DNA from 3 places in the Bradyrhizobium sp. SZCCHNRI3043 genome. Region 1 is predicted to be linked to each of the others. Evidence: predicted binding sites of a transcription regulator. Region 1 holds the regulator's gene; each other region holds the start of a gene.
The links. Region 1 encodes LexA, which represses DNA repair genes until DNA is damaged. Its sites were predicted from a motif close to TGTTCNNNNTGTGTTCNG; they were not measured.
Positions count from the first base shown of each region.

Region 2: QX124_RS02590 (ribonuclease T2) is a predicted target of LexA. The motif match lies at 2,073-2,090, and genes of this name have one in related genera.
Region 3: QX124_RS08090 (PA0069 family radical SAM protein) is a predicted target of LexA. The motif match lies at 1,888-1,905, and genes of this name have one in related genera.

Region 1 covers NZ_JAUHID010000014.1:32,490-40,080, forward strand. The annotation lists gene QX124_RS23530 (MBL fold metallo-hydrolase) at 1-96, opposite strand, end outside; gene QX124_RS23535 (LysR family transcriptional regulator) at 181-1,134, shown strand; gene glp (gephyrin-like molybdotransferase Glp) at 1,367-2,578, shown strand; gene lexA (transcriptional repressor LexA) at 2,785-3,483, shown strand; gene QX124_RS23550 (hypothetical protein) at 3,743-4,183, shown strand; gene QX124_RS23555 (hypothetical protein) at 4,407-4,625, shown strand; gene QX124_RS23560 (ComEC/Rec2 family competence protein) at 4,580-6,871, opposite strand; gene QX124_RS23565 (hypothetical protein) at 7,011-7,223, shown strand; gene QX124_RS23570 (glutamine--tRNA ligase/YqeY domain fusion protein) at 7,245-7,591, opposite strand, start outside.
Region 2 covers NZ_JAUHID010000001.1:544,749-552,339, reverse strand. The annotation lists gene QX124_RS02610 (NAD(P)H-quinone oxidoreductase) at 1-395, shown strand, start outside; gene QX124_RS02605 (DUF3617 domain-containing protein) at 447-992, opposite strand; gene QX124_RS02600 (hypothetical protein) at 1,061-1,366, opposite strand; gene QX124_RS02595 (hypothetical protein) at 1,535-1,999, shown strand; gene QX124_RS02590 (ribonuclease T2) at 2,131-2,835, shown strand; gene QX124_RS02585 (23S rRNA (adenine(2030)-N(6))-methyltransferase RlmJ) at 2,960-3,820, shown strand; gene QX124_RS02580 (cold-shock protein) at 4,074-4,289, shown strand; gene QX124_RS02575 (porin family protein) at 4,566-5,186, opposite strand; gene uvrC (excinuclease ABC subunit UvrC) at 5,431-7,497, shown strand.
Region 3 covers NZ_JAUHID010000002.1:494,098-501,688, forward strand. The annotation lists gene QX124_RS08085 (phosphoketolase family protein) at 1-1,736, opposite strand, end outside; gene QX124_RS08090 (PA0069 family radical SAM protein) at 1,927-3,105, shown strand; gene QX124_RS08095 (VOC family protein) at 3,136-3,585, shown strand; gene QX124_RS08100 (ribonuclease HII) at 3,661-4,515, shown strand; gene QX124_RS08105 (glycosyltransferase family 39 protein) at 4,725-6,233, shown strand; gene QX124_RS08110 (uracil-DNA glycosylase) at 6,357-7,178, opposite strand; gene QX124_RS08115 (electron transfer flavoprotein-ubiquinone oxidoreductase) at 7,482-7,591, shown strand, end outside.

The sequences.
Region 1 (7,591 bases):
CGGAAACAAAAACTCGCCCTCGACCGCATCGAGGCCGATCTCGAAGATCCTGGTGATGGTGGCGTCTCCGACGCGATAGGTCGTGATGTCCTGCATGTCTGGCGGCCTCGATCCGAACGGTGGTCTTGTCTGGGCCGAGATCTAGGACTAGGTCATACATTCCTCAAATCGATCCAGCTCATGCAGTCCATCGATCACTTCGATCTTCGCTCCTTCGACCTCAATCTGCTGGTCGCGTTCGACGCGCTCATGCAGGAGCGCAGCGTGACGCGCGCGGCCGCACGCCTCAAGGTGGGTCAGCCTGCGATGAGCCATACGCTGTCGACGCTTCGCGTGCTGCTGCAGGACGAGCTGTTCGTCCGCGTCGGCGCCGTCATGCAGCCGACGCCAAAGGCTGCGGTGCTCGCCGGGCCGGTTCGGGCGGCGCTGGGGCAGATGCAGGCAGCGCTGCATGCCGCACCGGAGTTCGACCCGGCGACCGAGCAGCGCACCATCCGCCTGGGATTTTCAAGTGAGGTCGAGCTGCTGCTGATCCCCGAGCTCACCGCGGTGCTCCGTCGAACGGCGCCCGGCGTGCGGCTTCTCAGCCGGCCGACCGAGCGTAACGAAGTGCATCGCCTGCTCGACGATGGCGCCTTGGATGTCGCGGTCGGCTGCTTCGAGGCCGTGGCGCAGCGGCACAGATCGCAATTCCTGTTCGAGCAGGCTCTGAGCTGCGTCTACAATCCAAAGCGCATCGCGATGAAAACGCCGATCAGCCTCGCCGACTATCTGTCGCTTCCGCACGCGCTGGTGACGCTGACCAACAGCCTGCAGGGCTGTCTGGAGGCGGCGCTGGATGAGATCGGGACCGAGCTCAACGTGGTCTCGGCCTCCTCGGAATTCCTCAGCGTGCTGGCGACGGTCGCCGCATCACCGGTAATCACGACGATACCGACCAGGATGGCAAGGCTCTACGGGCCGCGGTTTGGGCTGGCGCTCTGTCCCGCGCCGTTGAAGCTGCGGCTGCCGGCCGTCTCGATGGTCTGGCCGCTGCAGCTCGATCGTGATGCAGCATCGGTCTGGCTGCGGAACATGGTGGCGGACATCCTGCACACGACCGAGCGAGCAGCCTGTCGCGCGGCTGCGGGATAGAACGCGGGGCGGGAGCTAATCGGAACGGCGCATCGGCCAACGCCTTGGCACCGCGGTCGACCTTCTGCGCACTGATTGCAAGGTTTCTCGCGCGATCGTGAGGCAGCGGCCCGGACGCGGCCCACATCAGACGATCAGAAGGCAGGAAGCGGCCTGAGCCCTTGGCCGAGCCGTGCGCGTTCGGTTAGAAGGCGACTCATTCGATCTGCCGTCTCCGTCCGAAGGAACTCTCATGGCCCTGATGCCGGTGTCCGATGCGTTGTCCGCCGTGCTCGCCGGCGCCGAGCCGCTGGCCGAGGAGCTGGTGACGCTGGACGAGGCGTTTCACCGCATCCTGGCGCGGGACCTCGCGGCGCTGCGGACGCAGCCGCCCGAGGCGATGTCGGCGATGGACGGCTACGCCGTGCGCGCGGCGGACGCAGCCCAGGCCAAGGTGCGGCTGAGGGTGATCGGCGAGGTCGCGGCGGGGCGGCCGTTCGATCGCGTGGTCGGACCCGGCGAGGCGGCGCGCATCTTCACTGGTGGCGTTGTCCCTGAGGGCGCCGACGCGGTGGTGATCCAGGAGGACACGATCGCCGAAGATGGCCATGTCGTGATCAACGAGGCGGCCATCAAGGGCCGGCACATTCGGCCCGCGGGCGTCGACTTCCACCAGGGCATGGTGCTGCTGAAGGCGGGCCGCCGGCTCAGCGACCGCGACCTGTCGCTGGCGGCCAGCATGAATCATCCGGCACTGCCGGTGCGGCGCCGGCCGAAGGTGGCGCTGCTCGCCACCGGCGACGAGCTGGTGATGCCGGGCTCGACGCCCGGCCCGGGCCAGATCGTCTATTCCAACGGCTACGCCCTGCGGGCGCTGGTGCGCAGCGAGGGCGCGACACCGATCGATCTCGGCACCGCCGCGGATACGATGGAGGCCACGATCGCCGGGATCCGGCGGGCGCGCGAGGCCAAGGCCGACATCCTGATCACGACCGGCGGCGCCTCGGTCGGCGATCACGACCTGGTCAAGAAGGCGCTCGAAGCCGAGGGCGTCGAGATGGCGTTCTGGAAGATCGCGATGCGGCCGGGCAAGCCGATGATGCACGGACGGCTCGGCGACATGAGGGTGATCGGACTGCCCGGCAATCCGGTGTCGTCCTATGTCTGCGCCATCCTGTTCCTGGTGCCGCTGATTCGGCGGCTGCTCGGCCGCGACGAAGCTCGCATGCCACGCGAGACCGCCCTGCTCGGCCGCGAGCTGGGGGCCAACGATTCGCGCGAGGACTATCTTCGGGCGCGGCTCGAGGAGCGCGCCGACGGCACCCTGATCGCAACGCCGGTGACCCAGCAGGATTCGTCGCTGCTCGGCAATCTCGCGCTCTCGCAGGCGCTGGTGATCCGGCGGGCGTTTGCGCCGAAGGCCGCCGCCGGCAGCCCGTGCGAGATCCTGCGCCTGCCGAGCTAGGCCGTTTCCCCCGGCAAAGCCCGGCCCGTTCACTACAATTTAAGGATTGCGGAACACACATCGAACATATAGTGTCCGTTCATGATTTGTTTTTAGTATGTTGCGGGCGACGCGATGATGGTCCGACTCCAAGGCGCTCTCAGCCGGTTTGTGCTCAAGGCGCAGCTCCTGGACTCGGACGACAACAAACTGGGGACCAGGTCGAGATGCTGACGCGCAAACAGTACGAACTTCTGCGGTTCATCAACGAGCGGCTCAAGGAAGCCGGCGTGCCGCCGTCCTTCGACGAGATGAAGGATGCGCTCGATCTGCGCTCGAAGTCCGGCATTCATCGCCTGATCACGGCGCTCGAGGAGCGCGGCTTCATCCGCCGGCTGCCCAACCGCGCCCGCGCGATCGAGGTGATCAAGCTGCCCGAGCTGTCACAGGCCGCCAACAACCGCCGCGGCTTCACCCCATCGGTGATCGAGGGCAATCTCGGCAAGGTGCGCACCAGCACTCCCGCGCTGGACGATGGCGAGCGCCCCGTTGCGGTGCCGGTGATGGGCCGCATCGCCGCCGGTACCCCGATCGAGGCGCTACAGACGCGCAGCCACACCATCAGCGTGCCCGCCGACATGCTCGGCAACGGCGATCACTATGCGCTCGAGGTGCGCGGCGACTCCATGGTCGATGCCGGCATCCTCGACGGCGACATGGCGCTGATCCAGCGCAACGAGACCGCCGACACCGGCGACATCGTGGTAGCGCTGATCGACGATGAGGAAGCGACGTTGAAGCGCTTCCGCCGCCGCGGCGCATCGATCGCGCTGGAGCCGGCCAACACCGCCTACGAGGTCCGCATCCTGCCGCCGAACCGGGTGAAGATCCAAGGCAAGCTGGTCGGGCTGTATCGCAAGTACTGATCGCGGACGCGATCGGTCGATCGGCGACGGGCGCACGCGCTTCGCCGCCGATCGAAATTGGTCACACGCGAATGCACCTCAGGATGTGCAGCGCGGCATGCTCAAACGCTTGTGATCGCCCGCGGGCGCACGCGGTGCAGATCAGCGCAGAATTGCCGTGAAGCGCGCGCTAACATCACCATCGATGTCCACTCTGATAGAGGCCTGCGCCTGTCCGGGGGGAGCGTGGGTCGGCTATCTCTCAACGAGGAGCGATCCGATGTGTGACTACAGCCTCCATGCGGTTGCGTCCCGTCCCGCCAAGGTCGGCGAGACGTTGATCTCGATGACCTTCCGCGGCACCGCCACCCGCGGCTTCGCCCTCGAGAGCGAGCCGACCGTCGCCGTCTGCATGCTGCCCGGCACCGAGTTGGCATTTGTCGAGGACGTCCGCTACGACAGCCGCTGGCTCTGGACCCGGACGATCCGCGAGCGCGTCGCGAAGTTCAACAGCATCGAGACGCACATCCCCGATCGCCATCACGACGCGATCGAATTCGCCGACGGCCGCCACGTGCTGGTGACCCAGCTCTGCGAGGGCCAGCGCGTCACCGTGCTACAATTGCCGGTCAGCAAGCAGCCGGCCGAGCGCCGCCCGGGCATGGCGGAGGACGTTCCGGCTTCGCAGGCCACACCGATTCGCCGCATCAGCATCACCTGAGCGCCTGCGCGTCCGCATTTCTCTCGGTCATGAGCGAGCTTTCGGCCGGGGGAGATTTGGTTTCTGCAAGCGCAAGGTCCTTTCGGGCGAACCTCACGCTCCGGCATCGCATCGAATAGGAACGACATCCCTCGGCCGGCATTGTGTGCCGGGGGAGCTTGCCGCCGCGGTCAACAAGATCGATTGGAACAAGGCCGACCGGATCACCGAGCCCGGCCGCTACATGCTTGCGTTCGGATGGCTAACGGTCACGGTTGATGACATCGCCGTCTGGCAACGATATCCGGGCGCTGCGTTCACGCTGGTCGAAGGTCCCTCGCTGTTCGATGGACCCGACGACACCGAGTATCATCTCAGCACGTTGTATCATCTCAGCACGTTCGAGCTGTCCGGCGCTCAATCCTGCTCGCCCTGCTCCGTCTCCGGCGGCGTCGCGTCCTGAAGCCGCGACACCGGCGCACGCGGCGTCAGCGTCGTGTCGAACTCGCCGGCCTCGGCGGGCGCCGGCCACCACGGGCGGTCGGTGCCGCCGGCGCGCACCGGCGTGACGGAGAAGCCGGTGCCCCGCTGCACCAGCATCAAGGCGCCCTGCTGCTGCAGGCGCTGGCGATCGATGACGGCCGCCGCGCAGGATGACGGCGCGGCGCGCGCGGTGACGATCAGCGCGGCACGGGCGCAATCATCGTCGAGCGCCTCGGCGCGCAGGGTCAAGGCGGCGAATCGGCCGTCGACCATCGCGACCACGCAGCCCGCCTCGTCGCAGGAGACGCCATCGGCGAGCGATGAATCCGCCGGCAGCCGGGCATCGGCGTCGGCCGCGAGCCACTCCTTGGTGGCGAACACGTCCTTGCCGGTGCGCATCACATGCAGGCGTCCGTCACGACCGCGCACCGCCACCGCACGCCCATCGCCGGCGATCAGGACATCGGGCAGCGGCGTCGTGGCGGCCCACGCGGTGGCCACCACGAGCCCGACGGCACCCGACCAGCGCAGCGGTGTGCGCAGCAGGCCGATCAGGATGACGCCGAGGCTGGCCAGGATCAGCGGACCGATGCCGAAGCCCGGGATGCGCCCGACCGCGCCAGGCAGCGCCGCCACCCAGCGCGTCACCGCGATCATCCAGTCGATGCCGAGGCCCATCAGCGTCCACCAGGGACCGTCGAGCCCGAACGGCGCCGCCAGCAGGCCGAGCAGTCCGGCGGGCATCACCAGCACCGAAACCACCGGCATCGCCGCGAGATTGGCGAGCACGCCATAGGGCGTGACGCGATGGAAGTGGAACGCGGCATAGGGCGTGGTCGCAAGCCCCGCGATCAGCGAGGCCAGCAGCAGCATCGCGAGCTCGCGGCCGCCCCACAGCGCGATGCGCTGCGTCGTGGAGCTGTCCGGCGTCGCAAACAGTTTGGGCAGGCCGAACTGCACCAGCGCGACCAGGCCGAGCGTCGCCGCGAACGACATCTGGAAGCTCGGATGCACCAGCGCTTCGGGTGCCGCGATCAGCACGATCATCGCCGCGACCGCGAGCGTGCGGAAGGTGACGGCGCGGCGATCGACCATGACCGCGATCAGCACCACGGCCGTCATGAAGAACGATCTCTGCGTCGCGACCTCCGCGCCCGACAGCAGCAGGTAGAACGCCGCCGCGACCAGCGCCGCCGCGGCCGCCCATTTCTTGATCGGATGGCTCACGGTCAGACCTGGGATCAGCGCCAGCAGCGCGCGCACGGCGAAGAACACGACGCCGGCGACGACGGCCATGTGATAGCCTGAGATCGACAGCACGTGGCCGAGGCCGGAGACGAACATCGCATCGTTGACATCGGGCGTGATGGCGTCGCGCCGGCCGGTCAGCAGCGCGGTGGCGATGGCGCGCTCATCGTCCGTCAGACGGGCGCGGATGCGTGCGTCGATCGCATCGCGCAGGCCCTGCATGGCCGCCGCATAGCCCAGGCCGAAGCCGGCGGCCTGCGGCGGCGTCGCCGTCGTGATCGCGCCCATCACGAAGCCGGAGGCGCCGATGCCCTGGAAGAACATGTCGCGCGCGAAGTCGTAGGATCCCGGCCGCACCGGGGCCATCGGCGGCAGCAGCCGCGCCTTGAGCTGCACGAAGCTGCCGACCTCGGGCGCCGTGCCCTTACGCACCGCGAGCCGCACGCGCGCGAGGCTGATGCTGCTGCGCTGGCTCTCCATCGCGGCGACGCGCAGCACGATCCGATCGCTGCGTTCGCGGATGTCGCGCGCCTCGACGAAGCCGGACAGCGCCACCGAATACAACGGCCGCGCCAGCACCGGATGTGCGACACGCGCGGTCTTGATGGTCGCCGCGGCAAAGCCGCACGCTGCAGCTGCGATCATCACGGCAACCGGAAACATCCGATGCCGCCGCATCATGATGGCGACGATGCAGAGCAGCGCCGCGGTGGTGGCGGCGATCCAGAGCACCGGCTCGTGATCGGCGGTGAAGTACAGCGCGATGCCGGCCCCGAACGCCACCGGCACCCAGGGCAGCAGCCGGCCCGCCCCGGCCTCCTCGACCGCCCAGCTCTTCAGGCGGGCGGCGAATGCCGACGACGCGCCGGACCCGATCGCGGGCCAGCCGCCGGCCAGCGCGCCGCGCGGCGGCCAGACATCGGCCATCGCGCCCGCGATCCCGCGACGCCCTCCCGGCGGCCTGACCGGCTCCGCCATTGCCCACACCACCCGTTACTTCACGGGCATGGAGGCTAGCGAAACCACGGGGAATCCGACTAGCGGAACGGAACGAGAATCCAATCCCGGTGCCGGGAACGTCATTGGAACTTTCGGCACCGCACGGGCTTATGCGGGTATGGACCACCATGACAATGACGATCCCTTTGCCGACCTCGCGCTCGACACGGCGATCCACCTGCGCTGGACGTTGCGGGACATCAAGGCCCACCGGCTCACGCTCTCCCCCGTCGCCGACGATGATCTCTCGCTCCTCGCGGAGCGCGGCCTGGTGGAGGTCAGCGATGGCGTGCCAACGCTGACCGAGGCCGGCCTCGCAGCGATCAATTGAGCTGCGGCTGCGGTCCCCATCTCATCCCTTCGCGACCTCCTTCGCAAAGGTGTCGCGCAGGCCGATGGTGCGGTTGAACACGAGCTTGTCGGGCGTCGAATCCGGATCGCGGACGAAGTAGCCCTGGCGCTCGAATTGCATCGGCGCGTCCGAATTGCTCTCGGCGATCGCCGGCTCGATGCGCGCGTCGGTCAGGACCTCGAGCGAGTTGGGATTGAGATCGGCGGTGAAGTCGGCCGCATTGGGGCTCGGATTGGCGAACAGCTGGTTGTAGAGGCGGATCTCGGCGGTCAGCGACTGCGCAGCGGGCAGCCAGTGCATCGTCGCCTTGACCTTGCGTCCATCCGGCGCGTTGCCGCCCTTGGTCG
Region 2 (7,591 bases), on a different contig from region 1:
TCGCCGAGCAGATCCGCGTGGCGACGGGGATGCGTGGTGTCGACTGCATCCTCGACACCTCCGCCGGCGCTCACATCGCGCAGGACCTTGTGGCGCTCGCAACGGGCGGACGGATCGCCCTGCTCTCAGCCGGACATGGGAACGAGTTGGCGGTGCCGCTGCGCGGCCTGATGGCGCGCCGGGCCAGCATCACCGGCGCGTTCCTGCGTTCGACGGCACTGGACCTCAAACGACGCATCGCGGCCAACCTGCGGCAATGCGTCGGGCCCCTTCTCGGGACGGCCATTCGGCCGCACATCGACAGCATCTATCGCTTGTCCGAGGCGGCCGATGCGCACACCCGCATGGAGACGAGCCGACATATCGGGAAGATCGTGCTTTGCGTCCGCGAATGAGCGACGATCCATGTCTCTGCGCTCGTGCCGCCAAACGCAACGGCCGCCCGCCTACTGCTTGGCACCCGGAATGAGGTTCTTCAGCTTGTTCATGTCCTTGATGTTCATCTTCATGCCACCGGGCATGACGATGTCGCCGGGCTTCTGGTCGGGCTTGCAGGCGCCGAGCCACTTCGCCTCGATGGTCATCGCGGTTTCCTTGGCGGCGCCGGCGGCACCGCCCTGGATGCGCGAGGTGGTCTTCACCGTGTAGGCCGAGTTGAAGTCACCGGTGATGTCGGCATGCGAGGTCGTGTTCATGCCGCCGAAGCTGCAGACGGCATCACTGACATAGCCGGTTGCGGTCTTCTGGATGTCCTGCTTGGAGCAGACCTGCTGCGCCATCGGCGAGGCCATGTTGTTCATGTCCCTGTCGGTGGTCTCGTCGGTGCAGTGCTGCATGGTCATTTCCGGCAGCTGGCCGCCGGACCTGACCATCTTCAATTCCCACAGGCCCGCCTTGCGCACCGGCAGGTCCACGGCACGGGCCTCGTGACTCGCGGTCACGCTGAGGAGACAGCAGGCCAGAAGGCCGATGGCAGTGCGTGTGCAGGTCATGTGTTCCGTTCCGGCTCGTTGCGCGATGTCGGAGCGAATGCCGCCAAAAGATGGCAATTAGGAGAACGTTAGTACAGCGTCCGCAGCGGCCGTTGCGCCGAGCCATAGGGCACCCAGCGGCAGGCGAACGAGACGTAGCCGCCATAGCGCGCATCGACGGCGCGGAACTTCGCGACCTTGCCGTAGGAGGCGCAATGATCGACCGCGAGCTGGCGCGCATCCGTGCGCTGGGCCAGCTGATAGGCGATGATGCCGCCGGTGTCGTTGCCCTTGAAGGGCGGCACCACGTCGGCCAGAGCCGGCGCGGCGGCCAGCAGCATCCCGACGGCCGCGAGGCCTGCAGTCTTCACGAGTCCGGCCTTCAGCGTCCGCATTGCATTCTCCTTGAGCTGGCGTGCCATCCTAAAGGTCCTGTGCGGTCAAGAAAAGAACACCAGCCTCGCGTTAACAGGACTAATCGTGGAGTGTTGCCGCGTTGCACTTGACCTCCTGTGGCCGCCGCGGCACGGTCCACGCTCCCGGATCAGCCTTGCGGACGGCCCATGCGCGACTTCAGCTCACCTTTCAAGATGTTCGGCGCTCCCTGTGGCGCGCTGCTTGCCGCCATCGTCGCCACCGCCCCGGCTCAGGCCGCCAATCCGCTCGAGATGAACTTCTGGCTGTCCGGCCCGAAGTACGAAGGCCGGGTTGCCCCCTGCGAGGCGGCCATTCCGACCATCGTGTCGCGATTCCAGGACAAGGAGAGCACCTTCTGGAATTCCTCGCTGACGATCACCGGCGTCGCCAACGTCCATGAGATCGCCTTCCGCCCCTGGCAGTCCGACAATATTCCGCGCCGCTTCTGCACCGGCAGCGTGATGATCAGCGACGGCAAGGCGCGCACCGTCAACTTCTCGATCATCGAGGATGGCGGCTTCGCCGGCTATGACCAGGGCGTCGAGTTCTGCGTCGTCGGCCTCGATCGCAACTGGGCCTTCAATCCGGCCTGCCGCGCCGCCAAGCCCTGATTCGACTTTGTCGGACCATCGGCCGCTCGCGCGGGCGGCCGGCTGACGAATGGCTGCCTCGGGGCAGCCATTTTGTTCTTGAAATGTTCCAACGCGCTGCTAGGCTCCTGGCATTGTCCGGGGAGTTCGCCATGTTCGATTGCCTGCGCCGACCTGCGGTCCTGTTGTCCATAACGATCGCCTGCTTTGCCCTCTTGGTGGGTGTGCTCGCGGCTGGCTCCGCCGAGGCGCAGGACCGTCGCCAGAACGCGCCGGGCGCGTTCGACTTCTACGTTCTCTCGCTATCCTGGTCGCCCTCGTACTGTGCCGAAGCCGACGAGCGAGGCGGCCGCGGCAGCCGGTCCCAGCAGTGCGGCGGCCGGCCCTACTCGTTCGTCGTGCACGGGCTGTGGCCGCAATACGAGAACGGCTACCCCGAATATTGCGAGCAGCCGGCGCCGCGCCTGCCGCGCAACATCATGACCTCGATGCTCGACCTGATGCCGGCGCCGGGCCTGATCTACAACGAGTGGGACAAGCACGGCACCTGCGCCGGCCTGTCCGCGAAGGCCTACTTCGAAATCATCCGCAAGGCCCGCGCCGCCATCAAGATCCCGCCGGAATTCCTCGATCTTACGGAGGCCAAGACGGTGGCGCCGGGGGCGGTCGAGGAGGCCTTCATCAAGGCCAACCCCAAGCTCACGACATCGGGCATTGCCGTCACCTGCAATCGCACCAGGCTGAGCGAGGTCCGGATCTGTCTGTCGAAGGATCTGGAGTTTCGCAACTGCGACGAGATCGACCGCCAGGCCTGCCGGCGCGACGAGGTCAACATGCCGCCGGTGCGCAGCGGCTAGCGGGGCGACCGCAGTGGGTCGGCCTGCGGCGCCTCTCGCCGCGGCGCTGATCCGATGCTCTCTGGATCCATCCGGCGCATCGACGGGGTACCCTTTTGACGCGGAACGGCGTAACTCGTGCCGCATGAACTACCGACACGCCTTTCACGCCGGCGGCTTTGCCGACGTCATCAAGCACATCGTGCTGACGCGCATCCTGGTCTACCTCCAGGAGAAGCCCGCTGCGTTCCGGGTGATCGACACCCATGCCGGCGCAGGCCTGTACGATCTCACCGGCGACGAGGCCATCCGCAGTGGCGAGTTCCTCACCGGCATCGCTCGCGTGCTGCAGGCGCGCTTCTCCGAGCAGGCCTATGCACTCTTGTCGCCCTATCTCGACATCATCAGATCGTTCAATCCGAAGGCCGAGCTCGTCGCCTATCCCGGCTCGCCGCTGATCGCGCGCGCGCTGCTGCGGCCGCAGGACCGCATGACCCTGTGCGAGCTCGCGCCGATCCCCCGCAAGCAGCTGATCGATCAGTTGCGCCGCGACACCCAGGCCCGCGTCGTCGATCTCGACGGCTGGGTCGCCCTGCCCGCCTTCGTGCCGCCGAACGAGCGCCGGGGCGTGGTGCTGATTGATCCGGCGTTCGAGGCGAAGGATGAGTTCGAGCGGCTCGCGGACCGCTTTGCTGCGGCCTTCGCAAAGTGGACCACCGGTATCTACGTGCTCTGGTATCCCGCCAAGAACCGGCGTGCGACGGAAGAGCTGACCGATCGCGTCGCGGCGCTCGCGGCCGCGGCCAAGCCGCCGGGCAAGGTGCTGCGGATCGAGTTCAGTGTTGCGCCGCAGATCGAAGGCGAGGCGCTGACCTCGACCGGGCTGCTGATCGTCAACCCGCCCTGGACATTGCATGACGAGTTGAAGCTCATCCTGCAGGAACTGCAGAAGCCGCTCGGCCAGGGCGGCGCGGCGCGCTTCCGGATCGAATTCCCCAAAGCTTGAAACGGCGACTGGTCGAAAAGCCGTAGTCAATCGGCGCGGAACCGTATTATTGTGTCTGATTGTAAGACTGGCTTTACGTTCCGCTTCCGCGAATGGTTGCGGCGGGGTGATCAAGGCCTAACAAGATCCAGACGATCCGGCGTGGCGAGCGCTGGGCGTTAAGGTGGCCAACGCTTTCCGATCAAAGTGATGTCCGGTCGGACGCTGCGCAGAGCGCGCAGTGGAGGAAGCATTGCGGGGGAGGAGTTTCCCGATGGCCATGACTGGGACGGTCAAGTTCTTCAATGGTGAGCGCGGCTACGGCTTCATCAAGCCGGACGACGGTGGACGCGACGTGTTCGTGCACATCACGGCGGTGGAGCGCGCGGGCCTGAAGGATCTGACCGAGGGACAACGGATCAGCTTCGAGGTCGAGCCGGACAAGAAGGGCAAGGGCCCGAAGGCGGTGAACCTGGTCCTGTCGTCTTAGGGCGAGCCCACCAGGCGACGGTTCACGCACCAGCGTGAGACTGCAGCCGCGGGCGCCTCGACGGCACCTCATTCGTTCGTTTGGAAGCTGCCGGCAGCGCCGCCGGCTCGCGTGCACAGCATTGCCGGCTCGTACGTGCAGGCCGCGCGCGATGCTGCATACCTCCAGATTGCACGGAGCACTACGACAAAAGGGACTCCGACAAAAAAATCCCGGCCGCGCGAGCGGCCGGGAGGTTGTCGTTGGACGTTTCTTCTTCCTATTCCCTCGTTGCCATCAGAAGTGGAAGTTGATGCCTGCGCGCACAATTCCAAACCGATAGTCGTTCTTCGCCCCCGTGATCACGAAATTGCTGCTGTCGAGATCGACGTAGAGATACTCGATCTTGGCGGTCCAGTTCTGCGCCAGGCCGAACTCGGTGCCGGCACCGAGCGTCCAGCCCACCGTGGTGTGCGATTCCGAAAGACCGAAGGTCTCGGCGCGCAGGCCGCCAAAGGCGAGGCCGCCGGTGCCGTAGAACAGGATGTTGTTGAAGGCGTAGCCGGCGCGGCCGCGCAATGTGCCGAACCACGGGTTCGAGAACTTCCACGGCGCGAAGGTGTCGTTGGCGCCGGTCAGGTTGATGTCGCCCTCGGCGCCGAACACCCACGGGCCGTTCTGCCAATTGTATCCCGCGGTCAGGCCGCCGGTGAGACCGGACGGCTTGGTCGGGTTGTTGCCGACGGTGCCCCATTCGTAGCCCAGCGTGCCGCCGAGATAGGGGCCGGCCCAGCTATAGGCGTTGAGGGGCTGGTTCACGGTATAGGGCGCGCCGCGCCCATAGCCGAGATCGGCCGCCTGCGCCGAGACCGATCCGAGAGCCGCCGCGGCGGCAGCACCGACCAAGAACCTGTTCATCGCTCACTCCACGCAACTCGCCGTCACCACCCGGAGCGTGCGCCGCGCGACTGTGCTGCGCGGGCCGACGTGGTTACGGAACTCTCGCTTCTTTCGTGAGCTTTTATCGAGAGTTTTAGGTTAAGCCGTTGTTAAGCCGGGTTACCCGGCCATTAACGTGCTTAACGAAGCGTTACCGCCCTGCCCTGTGCATGGCGCCATCGCAAGCTGGCGAGGCGGCGCGGCAGCGCTTAATTTGTTGGACATGACCACCCACAGCTCCGACCCATCCAAGGCGCCGACGCCCCCGAGCCGGCGTGGCGCCTCTGCCGACCTGCCCCCCGAGGCCATCGACACGCCCGATCTCGATCCCGCCGCCTCGGCTGCGGACGAGGACGATGACGGCCGGCTGCCGGAGCTGGCTGAGGAGAGCCTGGAGGCGGTCGGCGAGGGCCCGCTGGCGATCGGCCATGCCGCGATCGAGAACGCGGTGCGGCTGGCGCCGACCTCGCCCGGCGTCTACCGCATGCTCAACGCAGCCCATGACGTGCTCTATGTCGGCAAGGCCAAGAACGTCAAAAAGCGGCTGTCGTCCTACGCCCGCGCCAACGCGCCGCTGCCGGCGCGCATCCTGCGCATGATCGCTGCCACCGTGACTGTCGAGATCGTCTCCACCACCACGGAGACCGAGGCGCTGCTGCTCGAAGCCAACCTGATCAAGCAGCTCAAGCCGCGCTTCAACGTGCAGCTGCGCGACGACAAGTCGTTCCCCTACATTCTGATCACCGGCGACCATTGGGCGCCGCAGATCCTCAAGCACCGCGGCGCGCAGTCCAGGCCGGGGCGCTATTTCGGTCCGTTCGCCTCGGCCGGTGCCGTCAACCGCACCATCACGGCGCTGCAGCGCGCCTTCCTGATCCGCTCCTGCACCGATTCGTTCTTCGAGAGCCGCACCCGCCCCTGCCTGTTGCATCAGATCCGCCGCTGCGCGGGTCCCTGCACCCAGGAGATCGACTTCCCCGGCTACACCGAGCTCGTGCGCGAGGCGACCGACTTCCTGTCCGGACGCAGTCAGGCCGTGAAGGCGCTGCTGGCGACCGAAATGGAGAAGGCGTCTGGCGAACTCGAATTCGAGACTGCCGCTGTCTATCGCGACCGTCTCGCGGCGCTGTCGGCGATCTCCTCGCAGCAGGGCATCAACCCGCGCACCGTCGAGGAAGCCGACGTGTTCGCCATCCACCAGGAAGGCGGCTATTCCTGCGTCGAGGTGTTCTTCTTCCGCACCGGCCAGAACTGGGGCAACCGCGCCTACTTCCCGCGCGCGGAGAAGAGCTATCTGCCGGAGGAGGTGCTGTCGGCGTTCATCACGCAGTTCTACGACGACAAGCCGCCGCCGAAGCTGATCCTGCTGTCGCATGAGATCGAGGAGGCCGAGCTGCTCGCCGAGGCACTGTGCGTCAAGGCTGGCCACAAGGTCGAGGTGTCCTGCCCGAAGCGCGGCGAGAAGAAGGACCTCGTCACCCACGCGCTGACCAATGCGCGCGAGGCGCTGGGCCGCAAGCTCGCCGACACCGCAACGCAAAGCCGGCTGCTGGAGGCGATGACCACGACGCTCGGCCTGCCGCAGGTCCCGAAGCGCATCGAGGTCTACGACAACAGCCACATCCAGGGCACCAACGCGGTCGGCGCGATGATCGTCGCCGGCCCCGACGGCTTCATGAAGAACCAGTACCGCAAGTTCAACATCAAGTCGGAAGGTCTCACGCCCGGCGACGACTACGCCATGATGAAGGAGGTGCTGCAGCGCCGCTTCAAGCGGCTGGTCGCGCCGTCCGAGAAGGACGTCGCGCGCGCGGCGAAGGAAGACGACGTGCCGCAATGGCCCGACCTCGTCATCATCGACGGCGGCCGCGGCCAGCTCAATGCCGTCCGCGAGATCTTCACCGAGCTTGGCGTCACCAACGTCGCGCTGATGTCGGTCGCCAAGGGCCCTGATCGCGACGCCGGCCGCGAGACGCTGTTCATCCCGGAGCGGGAGGCGATCAAGCTCGAGCCGCGCGACCCCGTGCTGTATTTCATCCAGCGGCTGCGCGACGAGGCACATCGCTTCGTCATCGGCTCACATCGCAAGCTGCGCAAGAAGGACATCCGCGAGGCCGGCCTGCAGGAGATCCCCGGCATCGGCCCGTCGCGCAAGCGCGCGCTGCTGCACCATTTCGGCACGCTGAAGGAGATCGAGCGCGCCTCGATCGCCGACCTCGGCAAGGTGCCCGGCGTGAGCGCCGAGAGCGCGCGGAAGATTTTTGAATATTTTCACAGCAACGCGGGTTGAGGCTGCGACCTCCCGATCCGGCGCAAGCCCGGCTCTCTCCGCCCGTTCATTTCGGGGGAGCCCCCCGCGAGCCCGGAATCCATACTCACATGGG
Region 3 (7,591 bases), on a different contig from region 1:
TAGGTGCGCAGGCAATGGTCGGTGATCCACAACAGCGTGTTGGCGTCCGGTGGGAAGTAGATGCGGACGATATCCGCCTTCTTGTTGGCGACGAGGTCGACGAAGCCGGGATCCTGATGGCTGAAGCCGTTATGGTCCTGCCGCCAGACATGCGAGGTCAAGAGATAGTTCAGCGACGCGATCGGGCGCCGCCACGGCAGCTCGCGTGACACCTTCAGCCATTTGGCATGCTGGTTGAACATCGAATCGATGATGTGGATGAAGGCCTCGTAGCAGGAGAACAGGCCATGGCGGCCGGTGAGCAGATAGCCTTCGAGCCAGCCCTGGCAGAGATGCTCGCTCAGCACCTCCATGACGCGGCCGTCATGCGCCAGATGGACGTCATAGGGCTCGATGCCCTCCATCCACACGCGCTCGGTGACCTCGAACACCGCATCGAGCCGGTTCGACGCCGTTTCGTCGGGACCCATGATGCGGAAGTTTCGGGTCTTCGCATTCAGCGTGATCACGTCGCGCAGGAACTTGCCGAGCTCGCGCGTCGCTTCAGCGATGGTCTGGCCTGGTGAGGACACCTCGATCGCGAAAGCTTGATAGTCCGGCAGCTTGAGCTCGCGCTTGAGCAGACCGCCATTGGCATGCGGATTGGCGCCCATGCGTCGCTGCCCTTTCGGCGCCAACGCCTGCAATTCCGGCCTGAGACGGCCATGGGCGTCGAACAGCGTCTCCGGCTCGTAGCTCTTCAGCCAGGCTTCGAGCAGCGCGAGATGCTCCGGCTTGCTGCGGGGGTTGGCAATCGGCACCTGATGGGCGCGCCAGAAGCCTTCGACCTTGAGGCCGTCGACCTCCTTCGGCCCGGTCCAGCCCTTCGGGCTGCGCAACACGATCATCGGCCAGCGCGGCCGTTGGATCGTTGCATCCGGCTGACGCGCATTCTGCTGGATGGAGCGGATGCTCGCGAGCGCAACATCGAGCGCGTCCGCCATCTGCCGATGCATCGCCTTCGGCTCCGCGCCTTCGACGAACAGCGGCTCGTATCCGTAACCTTCAAACAGGCATTTGATCTCGGCATCGCCCATGCGGCCGAGCACGGTGGGATTGGCGATCTTGTAGCCGTTGAGATGCAGGATCGGCAGCACCGCGCCGTCATGGGCCGGGTTCAGGAACTTGTTCGAATGCCAGGACGCGGCGAGAGGGCCGGTCTCGGCCTCGCCGTCGCCGACCACGCAAGCCACGATCAAATCGGGATTGTCGAACGCCGCACCATAGGCGTGGACCAGCGCGTAGCCGAGTTCACCGCCTTCATGGATCGAGCCCGGCGTTTCAGGCGCGGCATGGCTCGGGATGCCGCCGGGGAAGGAGAACTGCCGGAACAGTTTGCGCAGGCCATCGGCATCGCGCGTGATCTCCGGATAGATCTCGCTGTAGGTGCCTTCGAGATAGGTGTTGGCGACCATGCCCGGACCGCCATGGCCGGGGCCGCAGATGTAGATGACACTGAGATCCTGCGCCTCGATGGCGCGGTTGAGATGGGCATAGATGAAGTTCAGGCCGGGCGTCGTCCCCCAGTGGCCGAGCAGGCGCGGCTTGATGTGCTCCGGTTTCAGCGGCTCGTGCAGCAGCGGATTGTCCAGCAGATAGATCTGCCCCACCGAGAGATAATTCGCCGCGCGCCAGTAGCGATCGAGCAGGTCAAGATCGTCGGCCGGGGTGGTCTGTTGGGGAGAAGTGATCTGCATGGGACCTCGCTTGCCTTCCGCTTCGCGCCTGCGGGATACTGTATGAGAGTAACGCCGCACCGTCCTGTTCCAGCGCACCTGCAGGATAGAACGGGAATGTGATGGCGGGCCTTGCGCCCGCGCAGAGCATGCGTGCGCTTTTGTTCTATTTTGTTCTTGTAATGTTCTGTTTGCGTGCTATGTCTTGGCCATGAGCCGAGCATCTTCACATGCCCTCAAGCGCCCGCCGGTCCCGGTGCCCTCCGAGCCGGCGGGCGCGCCTTCGTCAGGTCCTGGGAAGGACTTTCCCGAACTCGCGGTCGCCATCGAACGGGGCCGGCGCCGCGGCCGGGGTGCCCAATCCAACGCGAGCGGTCGCTACGAGGCGGAGGCCCGTGTTGTCTTCGATGATGGCTGGCAGAGCCTCGAGGAACTGCCGCCGTTCAAGACGACGGTGGCGACCGACGCCTCGCGCAAGGTCATCACCCGCAACGATTCGCCCGACATCGGTTTCGATCGCTCGATCAATCCGTATCGCGGATGCGAGCACGGCTGCGTCTACTGCTTTGCGCGGCCGACCCACGCCTTCCTCGGCCTCTCGCCGGGGCTCGATTTCGAATCCAAGCTCTTCGTCAAGCCGGATGCCCCCGCGCTGCTGGAGAAGGAGTTGGCCGCCAGCGGCTACGAGCCGCGGATGATCGCGATCGGCACCAACACCGATCCGTACCAGCCGATCGAGCGCGAGCGGAAGATCATGCGCGGTATCCTCGAGGTGCTGGAGAAGGTTGGCCATCCCGTCGGGATCGTCACGAAGTCGGCGCTGGTGATGCGTGATGCCGACATCCTGGCGCGGATGGCCAAGAAGAATCTGGCGAAGGTCGCAATCTCCGTGACCACGCTGGATCCGAAGCTGGCGCGGACGATGGAGCCGCGCGCCTCGACGCCGGCAAAGCGGCTGGAGGCGCTGCAGGCGCTGTCGAAAGCAGGGATTCCGACCACGGTCATGGTGGCGCCGGTGATTCCCGCGCTCAACGACAGCGAGATCGAGCGCATCCTCGATGCCGCCGCCCATGCCGGCGTCAAGGAAGCTGCCTATGTGCTGTTGCGGCTGCCGCTGGAGGTGCGCGACCTGTTCCGCGAATGGCTGCTCGAGCATTATCCGGACCGCTACCGCCATGTCTTCACCCTGATCCGCGACATGCGCGGCGGCCGCGACTACGACTCGCAATGGGGAACGCGGATGAAGGGCACCGGGCCGATGGCCTGGATGATCGGCCGCCGCTTCGAGATCGCCTGCGAGAAGCTCGGGCTGAACAAGCGTCGGACCAAGCTGACGACCGATCATTTCGTGCGGCCGAAGGGCGGCGGCCAGCAGCTCAGCCTGTTCTGAAGCGTGCGGAGAGTAAGTGGAGAGTAAGTGATGAGCGCACAAGCGAGCGTTCCGCGGTTCACCGTCATCACACTCGGTGTGTCCGAGATGCGGCGGAGCATCGCCTTCTATACATTGCTCGGCTTCGTCCGAAAATTCCGCGCGACCGGCGAGGCCGTGGCATTCTTCGAGACCGGCGGGACGGTGCTGGCGCTGTACCCGTGGGGCGCGCTCGCCGATGACGCGGGCGTGCCAGACGCACCGCGCCCCCAGGCGTTCCGAGGCGTGACGCTGGCATGGAACTGCCGCTCGGAGGCTGAGGTCGATGCGGCGCTCGCGTCGGCGGTGGAGAAAGGCGCGATGCTGTTGAAACCGGCGCAACGGACCGACTATGGCGGTTACAGCGGCTATTTCTCCGATCCGGACGGTCATGTCTGGGAAGTGGTGGTCGCGCCGGGGATTGATGTCGGCGAGGATGATCGAGTGCATCTGCCGGCGTAGTCGGTCGCCGGCGGGGGGCGAATAGCGGGGAATTGAGGCCCGTTCGGGTTGCGCCGCCGCCAGCCGTTTCGCACCATGGCGGCCATGATTCGCGATCAGTCAAAGAAGCCGGGCAGGGCGAAAGCAGCGAGCTGTGCCGTGGCGAAGAGCGCCCCTGCAAAGGCCGCGACCAAGCCTGCTGCCCCGGGTGCTGCCGGCAAGTCGGGCGCCAAGCTCGGCAAGGGCGTCATCGCGGTGGCGCCGCCGAGCTTCCGGCGCGAGCGCGCGCTGTTGAAGCAGGGCGTCTGGCCGGTCGCGGGCTGCGACGAGGCGGGACGGGGTCCGCTGGCCGGTCCGGTGGTCGCTGCGGCCGTGATTCTCGACCCTGCGCGCATCCCCAGGGGTCTCGATGATTCCAAGCGCCTGAGCGCGGAGCAGCGCGAGGCGCTGTTCGACAAGATCTGCAAGACGTCGGCGTTTGCGGTGGCCGTCGCATCGCCGGCGCGAATCGATCGCGACAACATCCTGCGTGCCTCGCTCTGGGCGCTGTCGCGCGCCGTGAGGGCGCTGCCCGAGGCGCCGAGGCACGTCTTCGTCGACGGCCGCGACCGCATCGACGTCGATTGCGGCTGCGAGGCGGTGATCGGCGGCGATGGTCTGGTGATGTCGATTGCGGCCGCCTCGATCGTCGCCAAGGTCACGCGCGACCGGCTGATGTGCGCGCTGGCGCAGGATTGCCCAGGTTACGGCTTCGAGCAGCACAAGGGCTATGCTGTGCCGGAGCATCTCGCCGCGTTGGACCGGCTCGGCCCCTCGGTGCATCATCGCAGCCTGTTCGCGCCTGTCGTCGCCGCCCGGCGCAAGCATCAGCCGTGGACCGATGTGCCGGAGCCGGATCTTTTCGCGGAGGTGACCGTGGTGACATCCACCGAAATCTCGCTCGAGGTCTGATGCAGGTTGCCTCGCGGGCGCCGCGGTCTTAATAGTTTTGGTCAGCCAGCCAGCACGAAGTGTCACCCCTCGCAGCAGGGGCGGTGTTGTGCGCCCCGATCGTGCGGTATCGATTGCGGGCGTCGGACAGCGAGGCTGCTGCGGATGAGCGACGGTCCTGCCGGCCTCCTCGACGTCCTCAGCGATTCAGCCAAGCGATCCAGCCGTTCATGCGTTTCACGTCACTGGTTGTCGAACTGATCCGCGCAAGGCCGCGGCTGGTCGTCGTCATCGTGGTGCTGTGCCAGGCCCTGATGTGGCTCGGCGTGGCCATGCTGTTCTATCGCAGCCCGCCCGGCCAGCTTGCCACCACCATCGCGTTCGGACGTGAATACCAGGTCGGCACCGATCTCGGCCCGCCACTGTCGTTCTGGCTGTCGGACATCGCCTATCGCCTCGCCGGCAACCATCTGTTCGGCGTCTACGTGCTGGCCGTGCTGTGCTCGGCCCTGGGTCTGTGGGTGATGTATCTCCTGGCGGGGGCGATCGTCGGCGGGCAGCAGGCGGTGCTCGCCGTGCTGCTGACCATGACCATCACCGCGTTCGGTGCACCCACGCTGGAATTCGGTCCGGAGGTGCTGGCGCGTCCGCTCTGGGCGCTGCTGCTGCTCCATAGCTGGCGGATTCTCGGCGAGGGCCGGCGCAACGCCTGGTTTGCCTGGTCGATCGAGGCCGGCCTGCTGCTGCTGACCACCTCGGCCGCGGCGGGCCTGCTGCTGCTGATCGCCGGCTTCGTGGTCTCCACCGCGCAGGGCCGCCGGGTGCTGCGCTCGTTCGATCCGCTGTTCGCGCTGCTGGTGGTGCTGGCGCTGGCGCTGCCCTACCTCATCTTCGTGCTGCGCGCCGACAGCGTCGGGCTGCCGGCGCTGCCCGTTCTCGCCGAGCTCTCGGTGCGCGCCTGGCATTGGCTCGCCTTGGCTGGCGGGGCGCTGCTGGCGATCTCGGCCATGGTGCTGCTGGTGCTGCTCGACGCCAGCTGGATCAGCCGCAGCGAGACCGACGCCCCGATCATCTACCGCCGTTCGGTCCCGCCGCTCGCCCGCGACTTCGTCTATTGCTTCGCGATCGCACCGGCCCTGGCGGGCAGCCTGATCTCCGGCCTGTTCGGTCTGCCCACGGTGTTCGGCGGAGTCGCCGTCACCTTGACGATGGTCGGCCTCGCGCTGGTGGTCGCGTCCGGCGATCTGATCTATCTGCGCCGCCAGCGGCTGTTGCGCACGGTGTGGGCGGCTGCGGTCGCTGCGCCCGCGGTTTTCGTTGCCGGCAGCGCCGTGATTCAGCCCGTGATCGGCGAGGGCGAGGTCGCGACGTCGATGCCGGCCCGCGACATCGCCCGCTTCTTCGTCGAGAGTTTTGAGCGCCGTACCAACCAGCGGCTGCAGGCGGTCGCCGGCGATCCGCAACTCGCCAGCCTGGTCGCGCTCGGTCGCCGCCGCGCGCATCTGTTCCTCGATGCCACCCCGCAGCGGACACCCTGGGTCACGCCGGCGAAATTCGCCGAGAGCGGCGGCGTCGTGGTGTGGCGCGCCTCCGACACGGTCGGCACCCCACCGCCTGACATCGCCCAGCGCTTTCCCGGGCTGGTGCCGGAGGTGCCGCGCAGCTTCGACTGGCTGATCAACGGCCGCCAGCCGGTGCTGCGCATCGGCTGGGCCATCGTACGGCCGAGGGGGCCTTAGCGCTTTCCATGCGAGCCGTCATTGCGAGGAGCGAAAGCGACGAAGCAATCCAGGGCTGCGCGCGTGACTCTGGATTGCTTCGCTGCGCCGCTGCGCTCGCAATGACGGAAGCGAATTGGGTCCTCAGACCGCTATCACCGTCGAGATTGCGCGCAGATCCTGCCAGGACAGCCGCTTGTAGGACGGCGAGCGCAACAGATAGGCCGGATGGAACGTCGCGATCGCGCGGATCGTCCGCTTGCCGGTGTCGTAGTCGCGCCATTTGCCGCGCACGCGCATGATGCCCTCGGTCGTACCGAGCAGCGACTGGGTCGAGGGATTGCCGAGCGTCACCAGCACATCGGGATCGACCAGCTCGATCTGGCGGCGAATGAACGGCAGGCAGATCTGCGTCTCCTGCGGCGTTGGCGTGCGGTTGCCGGGCGGGCGCCAGGGAATGACGTTGGCGATGTAGACCTTGCTGCGGTCGAGCCCGATCGCGCCGATCATGCGGTCGAGCAGCTTGCCGGAGCGGCCGACGAATGGCAGGCCCTCGATGTCCTCGTCGCGGCCGGGCGCCTCGCCGACCAGCATGATGCGCGCCTGCGGATTGCCGTCGGCGAACACCAGCCGTGACGCCGTCTGCTTCAGCGCGCAGCCGTCGAAAGTCTCCAGGAGCTCGCGCAGCGCCTCCAGCGTCGGCGCCGTCCGCGCCGCCTCGCGGGCCGAGGCGACGGCCGCTTCCGGCGGAGGCGGCGGTTCTCCGCGCGGCGGAATGATCGCCGGCGCGGCCGGCCGGCCGGGCTGCGCCGGCGCCTGACGGGCGACGGGGGCCGCGGCGGGGAACGAAACCGCCTCGGGCTCGACCAGCCGGTTGATCGGCTCGTCGGCCAAGGCGCAATCGACCCCGGCCTCCAGATAGAAGGCGAGCAGCTGCCGGACGTCTGGGAGGGGCTCGGGGGTCATCATGATCGATCGCCGCGGCAGTGTACGCTGCCTCGGCGCATGGCGGAATGCATTTCGGTGGTTGTCCTGCCCCGAAAAATCGGAAACAAGAGTTTGGAATAACCCAAAAAGGGACGGAACGCCCTAGTGTTCCGGCGCCAGCCGTCGCTCCCCCTCCGGACCAGTCTTCAGCGAACGGTGAACGCCTTCAGGAACCCTAGTTAAGTCATTGTTGCCATTGCAGCTCCGGGTTTGACCTTTGCACGCGCCAGGGGGCGGCAGAGGTCGGGTCCCCTGCACCGGCCGGGCCTGAGATCGAGAGAGATGAGCACCGAAGAATTACCTCCGCGCGAATCCATGGAGTTCGACGTCGTCATCGTCGGCGCCGGCCCCTCGGGCCTGTCCGCCGCGATCCGGCTGAAGCAGCTCAATGC